3 regions of the Streptomyces sp. NPDC050433 genome follow, and region 3 is predicted to be linked to each of the others. Evidence: riboswitches for the same ligand, from Rfam matches in the RefSeq annotation. Region 3 holds a riboswitch; each other region holds the start of a gene.
What was found. A riboswitch is a leader RNA that binds a small molecule or an ion and turns the genes downstream of it on or off. The one in region 3 is predicted to bind cobalamin.

Region 1 (2,257 bases), on a different contig from region 3:
GAGCAGGTCCACGAGGATGCGGGGACTGAGGGTGGCCGGCAGCTCGGGGTCGTACGCGGGCGCGAGCAGGTGCGCGGTCATCACCACCCGTACGCCCGCCTCCATCGCGGCGACGAACGGCGGCAGCGCGACGGCGGCGATCTCCTCGGCGCTCCCCGAGACCTGCGGCAGGCCGTGGTGGGAGTCGACCGAGGTGTCCCCGTGGCCCGGGAAGTGCTTGGCGCAGGCGGCGACGCCGGCCGACTGGAGCCCGCGGACCCAGGCCGCGGTGTGCCGGGAGACGACGTCCGTACGGGCGCCGAAGGAGCGGGCACCGATGACCGGGTTGAGGGGGTTGGAGTTCACGTCGGCGCTGGGCGCGTAGTTGAGGGAGATGCCGGCGGCGTGGAGCTCGCGCCCGATGTCGCGGGCGACGGACTCGGTCAGGTCCACGTCGTCCACGGCACCGAGCGCGAGATTGCCCGGCCGGGAGGCGCCGCTCCAGGCTTCGAGCCGGGTGACGTCACCGGCCTCCTCGTCGATGGCGATGATGAGGTCGCGGTTCTCCGCGCGTAGCTCGGCGGTGAGGCGCGCGACCTGCTCGGGGTCGACGATGTTCCGGCCGAACAGGACGACGGAGGTGAGGCCGCCCGCGATTCTGCGGCGGACCCAGTCGGGCAGGGTCGTACCCACGAATCCGGGCTGGAGCACGGTCTCCGCGAGACGCGTCAGTTGCTGGTGACGGCTGCTGCTCGGCTCCATGCGGGGTCCTCCGAGTGAACACAAATTTGGTACAGGCCAATCGGATGTTGGCTTAGACCAATAGGCATGTCAAGGAGGTATCGGACTGCCCCGTTGTACGAACTCGACCCGGAAGCTGGTGGATTAACCCGGTCATGAATGTTTGGTGAGGCTTCGAGGGAGCGGATGTACACCCGCTAGGCTGGTTGTGCAGCTGGTTCGTTTCCGTCCGATGGGGCGGGAGCGTCGTAAGAGGGAACCCGGTGGGAATCCGGGACTGCCCCGCAGCGGTGAGTGGGAACGACCGCCGTCATCAGCACTGGGCCCGTGCGGGCCTGGGAAGCGACGGCCAGTAGGTGCCCCGTATGCGACGTGCGCGACGTACGCGACGTACGCGATACGGGACTGGCCCACGAGTCCGAAGACCTGCCCGCTGCCCGTGCGCGGCCGATCGCGTACGGAGATCCCGGTGACCTCGTGGGCGGGTCGGCGTGCATATCGGTCGGGCGCTCGCCCGCCCGGTTCTGTACCCCTTCGTGTCTCCGATCCGTCCCCGGTAACCAGTCACCAGGGATCGCAGGAGACGACTCGCGAAGGAGAGTTCCGTGACAGACAAGTCCGCAGCCGCGGCAGCACGCGCCACCGTGTACGGCTACCCCCGGCAGGGCGCGCATCGCGAACTGAAGAAGGCCGTCGAGGGCTACTGGAAAGACACAGTCGGCCCCGACACCCTGCGCGACACCGCCGTCGGCCTGCGCCGCGCCAACTGGGAACAGCTGGCCGCCGACGGCGTCCACGAGGTCCCGACGGGCGACTTCTCGTACTACGACCACGTCCTGGACACCAGCGTGATGGTCGGCGCGATCCCGCAGCGGCACCGCGCGGCGGTCGACGCCGACGCGCTGGACGGGTACTTCGCGATGGCACGGGGCACGCAGGACGTGGCGCCGTTGGAGATGACGAAGTGGTTCGACACCAACTACCACTACCTCGTGCCCGAACTCGGCCCGGACACCGTCTTCTCCGCCGACTCCGCCAAGCAGGTCGCCGAACTGACGGAAGCCCTCGCGCTCGGCCTCACCGCGCGCCCCGTGCTCCTCGGCCCCGTCACGTACCTCCTGCTGGCCAAGCCCGCCCCCGGCGTGGCCGACGGCTTCGAGCCGCTGACGCTGCTCGACCGGCTCCTTCCCGTGTACGCGGAGGTCCTGGCCGATCTGCGTGCGGCCGGCGCCGAGTGGGTGCAGCTGGACGAGCCCGCGCTCGTCCAGGACCGCACCCCGGCCGAACTGAACGCCGCCGCCCGCGCCTACCGCGACCTGGGCGGCGGCGCGACCGACCGGCCGAAGCTGCTGGTCGCCTCGTACTTCGACCGGCTCGGCGACGCGCTGCCGATGCTCGCCAAGGCACCCGTCGAAGGGCTCGCGCTCGACTTCACCGGCCCGGCCTCCGCCAACCTCGAAGGCCTCGCGGCCGTCGGCGGGCTGCCCGGCAGGCGGCTGGTCGCGGGCGTGGTCGACGGACGCAACATCTGGATCAA
Region 2 (2,257 bases), on a different contig from region 3:
GCCGGGCGGCTCGGCCCTGAGCTGGGTGGCGCTGGCCTTCCTGTGCTTCGTGACGTGTCTGATCGCGTACGACCCCGAGGCCCGAGTGTCGCTGTACGTCGGCGCGGTCTGGGTGGTGTTCCTGGTCGGCGGCTGGGCACTGCTCAAGCGCCGCGAGGCCGTCCTGGCGGGCGGCGGGCCGGGGGAGCCGGAGGGCCCGTACGAGCCGGAGTACGCGAAGGCCACGGACTGACGGGGGCGGGCCCGCGACGGCTGCCGCGTCAGCCGTCTCACGCGCCGTCTCACGAACTGTCTCACCAGGTGGTCTCCGCGTCTCACCCGCGGAGGCCACCTGCTTATCCTTCACCTCATGCTCACCATCACCCAGGCGCTCCACGACAAGATCGTCGCCCACGCGCGGACCGACCACCCCGACGAGGCGTGCGGCGTGATCGCGGGCCCCGAGGGCAGCGACCGGCCCGAGCGCTTCATCCCCATGCTCAACGCGGCCCGCTCGCCCACGTTCTACGAGTTCGACTCGACCGAGCACAAGCAGCTCGACAACGAACTGCGCGAGCGCGACGAGGACCTGGTGGTCATCTACCACTCGCACACCGCCACCGAGGCGTACCCCTCCCGCAGGGACATCGGCCTGGCCATGGAGCCGTTCGCCCACTACGTCCTGGTGTCCACCGCCGACACCGACGACCTGGGCCCGTTCCAGTTCCGCTCGTACCGGATCGTCGACGGCGAGGTCACGGAAGAGGAAGTCAAAGTCGTCTGACACACTGACGCCGAAACCGGGGCGGCAGGACCCAGGAAGCCGGTGCGAATCCGGCACGGTCCCGCCACTGTGACCAGGCCTTCCGCGCGAGCGGGAGCCCTGGGAGCCAGGAACTGACCTGTCGCCCTTCTCCCACCATGCCAGGGGACGCGGAAATCCCCCGGAGGAGGCCCAGTCATGTCCTCGCGGCGCCACGCCCTCATACCGGCGGCCCTGCTTCCCCTGCTGCTCCCGCTCGCCGCCTGCTCCACCACCCCGGACCCCGTCAGGAGCACCGGGCCCGCGGCCGGCGGATTCCCGTACACCGTCACCAACTGCGGTGTGAAGACCACCTTCGAGGCACCCCCGGAGCGCGTGGTCACGATGAACCAGCACGTCACCGAGATCATGATCGAGCTGGGACTCGCCAAGTCCCTCGTCGGCACCGCCTGGCTGGACGACAAGGTCCTCCCGGCCTACGAGAAGGCGTACCGGAGCGTCCCGGTCGTCGCCAAGGAGTACCCCTCCAAGGAGAAACTCCTCGCCGTCAACCCCGACTTCGTCTACGGCGGTTACTCCAGCGCCTTCGCCGCCAAGGACGGCCGCACCCGCGACGACCTCGAGGACGCCGGCATCGACACCCGGCTCAACCTGGAGAGCTGCACCGACGGCAAGACCTCCATGGACGACGTCTTCCGGGAGATCGAGGAGGTCGGCCGCACCTTCGGCGTCGCCGACCGCGCCGCGAAGTGGACCGCCGGGGCGCGCACCGCCCTCGCCACCACCGCCGCCGGGCTGAAGGGCGTGAAGCCGGTCTCCGTCTTCGTCTACGACAGCGGCGACAAGACCGCGTTCACCGCCGGAGGCGCGGGCATCGGCAACGAGCTGATCGAACGGGCCGGCGGGCGCAACGTCTTCGCCGACCTCGGCAAGCCCTTCGGCGACGCCACCTGGGAGCAGGTCGTCGCGCGCAGGCCCGAGGTGATCGTCATCTACGACTACGGCGCCACCACCGTCGCCCAGAAGAAGAAGCGGCTGCTGGAGGACCCCGTACTGAAGGACGTCCCGGCGATCAGGAACAAGCGCTTCGCCGTCATGCCGCTGTCCGACGCCGTCCTCGGCGTCCGCGCCCCGGCCGCAGTCGGGCGGCTCGCGGACCAACTCCACCCGGAGACGGGCGAGTAGGACCCCGCCATGACCTGCCGGACCCCGCCCGCCCGGCGGCGGCTGAGGCACGCCCTCGTGCTCGGCGGCCTCGCCGTGGCCCTCGCGTGCGCCCTCGTCGCCGGGCTCGCGCTCGGCTCCGTCCGCATCCCGCCCGGCGAGGTCGTCACGATCCTCACCGGCGGCGCGGAGCCCAGCCCCTTCCGCACGATCGTCCTGGACGTACGGCTGCCGAGAGTGCTGCTCGGCGCCGTCGTCGGTGCCGGACTCGCCGTCGTCGGGACGGTCCTCCAGGCCCTCGTACGCAACCGGCTGGCCGACCCGTTCCTGCTCGGGATCTCCTCGGGGGCG
Region 3 (2,257 bases):
GAACGCGCCGATGTTGACCGAGCCGAGGTTGCAGACGGCCGTCTCGCCGTCGTCGGTGACCTCCAGGATCTCGGTGCAGAGGTTCGAGGAGTGCACGACGGTGCCGGGCTCGGCGGTCTGGTTCGCCGTACGGTTCGACGCGTCCTTGAAGGTCATCCAGCCGTTACCGGTCTGGGCGAGGGTGCGCATCATGCGGCCGTACAGCTCGCGCGCCGGGATGGTCCGGCGGGCCTTGCCGGCCGCCTCGGCCGCGCGGTACGCGGCGTCGAAGTCGTCGCCCCACAGGTCGACCAGTCCGGGCACGTCGGAGGGGGAGAACAGCGACCAGTCGCCGTCGGCGTCGACCCGGCGCATGAACTCGTCGGGGATCCAGTGCGCGAGGTTCAGATTGTGCGTACGGCGGGCCTCCTCGCCGGTGTTGTCGCGCAGCTCCAGGAACTCCTCGATGTCCGCGTGCCACGTCTCCAGATAGACGCAGGCCGCGCCCTTGCGCCGGCCGCCCTGATTGACGGCGGCGACCGAGGAGTCCAGCGTCCGCAGGAACGGCACGATGCCGTTGGAGTGCCCGTTCGTGCCGCGGATCAGCGAACCGCGGGCGCGGATACGGGAGTACGAGAGGCCGATGCCGCCCGCGTGCTTCGACAGGCGGGCCACCTGGTGGTAGCGGTCGTAGATCGAGTCCAGCTCGTCCAGCGGGGAGTCCAGCAGATAGCAGGACGACATCTGGGGGTGCCGGGTGCCGGAGTTGAAGAGGGTGGGGGAGGAGGGGAGATAGTCGAGGCGGCTCATCAGGCCGTACAGCGCGGCGACTTCGTCCACGGCGGCCGGGGAGTCGTCCTTGGCCAGCCCGGACGCGACGCGCAGCATGAAGTACTGCGGCGTCTCGATGACGTCGCGGGTGATCGGGTGCCGGAGCAGATAGCGGCTGAAGAGCGTGCGCAGGCCGAAGTAGCCGAAGCGGTCGTCGGCGGCGGGGTCGATCAGCGCGTCGAGGCGGGCGGCGTGGCGGCCGGCGAACGCGGCCGTACGGTCGGCGATCAGGCCCTCCGCGTGGCCCACGGCGACCGAGGAGGAGAACGAGAGGGCGCCCTGGCCCGCGGCCTCGTCCGCGATGGTGCGGGTGAGGAGGCGGGCGGCGAGGCGGGAGTACGCGGGGTCCTCGGAGATGAGCCCGGCGGCGGCCTCGGTGGCGAGTACGCGCAACTCGGCGTCGTCGGAGGCGGCGTTGCGGCCACGGAGCGCGGCGGCGGCGACCCGGCCGGGGTCGGTGTCGGTGAGGTCCGCGGTGAGGTCCGTGAGGACCCGCAGAAGGGCCGTTCCGGGCTCGTCGGCAGGAACGGCCGCGACGGCCGTGTCCCGTGGTCCCCGCTCGGAGATCGCTGAAGCCGGATCGGCTGGCGCGATGGTCACGTGGTGCTCTCCCTCGCTCGGCTCTGGGCCACGGGGAGGGGCACGGCGGCGCGCGCCCGCGTACGCCGCCCCGGAAACGGGCAGCGCGCGGCGCGGCGTCCACCGGCCCAACCGCGAGGCCCGGACGTCTCGGCACCCGGATCGGTCGAGCCGGATGCGCCGTCGGCAGGTGCTCGGACTCGCGGGCACGACAAAGCGCACCACAGCTCACCGTTGCGGGACAGTTCCGGATTTCCACCGGATTCTCCTGCGGCGACAGCAGACTTGAGCATACATGTGGTGCTCCTCGGGAGCGGCACCCCCCAGATGTTGTGTCGGGGAATGGCTCGTCTCAGATTTCCAGGCCGTACGTGAGCAGGGGCGAGAGCTCGGCGTACGGCGCCCAGTCCCGCTCCGGCGTCCGTACGAAGCCCAGGCGCTCGTAGATCCGGTGGGCGCCCAGCATCGACTTGCGGGTCGACAGACACACCCGTACGCACCCCTCGGTGGCCCGCGCCCGCTCCACACACGCCCGCACCAGCGCCTCGCCGACACCCCGCCCCCGGGCGGCGGACGCGACGGCCAGCATCCGGAACTCGGCCTCCCCGTCCCCGGCGATGTCGGCCCACGCGGACGCGCCGGCGGCGTAGGCCACCCCACCGAGGACCACCCCGCCCGCGTCGACTGCCACGAGCACGTCGGCCCCGGCGGCCCGCGCCGCGACGTTCCGCAGGGTCTCCAGATACGGGTCGTCCTCCCCGAAGTCGAGCAGCCCGTCATCCAGATAGGCCCGCGCGGTTATCTCCCCGAGGGCCGCGTACTCGTCGGGCCGGGCGGCTCTGATCGTGAAGGTGGTCTCGGGCCCTGT

Region 1: it holds a riboswitch for cobalamin, as region 3 does, so the genes downstream of both, metE (5-methyltetrahydropteroyltriglutamate--homocysteine S-methyltransferase) here and ACIBLA_RS34845 (ribonucleoside-diphosphate reductase subunit alpha) in region 3, are expected to answer to the same signal.
Region 2: it holds a riboswitch for cobalamin, as region 3 does, so the genes downstream of both, ACIBLA_RS25170 (ABC transporter substrate-binding protein) here and ACIBLA_RS34845 (ribonucleoside-diphosphate reductase subunit alpha) in region 3, are expected to answer to the same signal.

Annotation. Positions count from the first base shown of each region.
Region 1 is NZ_JBITIB010000004.1:228,235-230,491, reverse strand. It holds gene ACIBLA_RS07515 (glycoside hydrolase family 3 protein) at 1-741, opposite strand, end outside; cobalamin riboswitch at 919-1,169, shown strand; gene metE (5-methyltetrahydropteroyltriglutamate--homocysteine S-methyltransferase) at 1,326-2,257, shown strand, end outside.
Region 2 is NZ_JBITIB010000021.1:134,769-137,025, forward strand. It holds gene ACIBLA_RS25160 (amino acid permease) at 1-232, shown strand, start outside; gene ACIBLA_RS25165 (Mov34/MPN/PAD-1 family protein) at 350-763, shown strand; cobalamin riboswitch at 752-900, shown strand; gene ACIBLA_RS25170 (ABC transporter substrate-binding protein) at 941-1,927, shown strand; gene ACIBLA_RS25175 (FecCD family ABC transporter permease) at 1,937-2,257, shown strand, end outside.
Region 3 is NZ_JBITIB010000043.1:41,329-43,585, forward strand. It holds gene ACIBLA_RS34845 (ribonucleoside-diphosphate reductase subunit alpha) at 1-1,410, opposite strand, end outside; cobalamin riboswitch at 1,557-1,689, opposite strand; gene ACIBLA_RS34850 (N-acetyltransferase) at 1,742-2,257, opposite strand, start outside.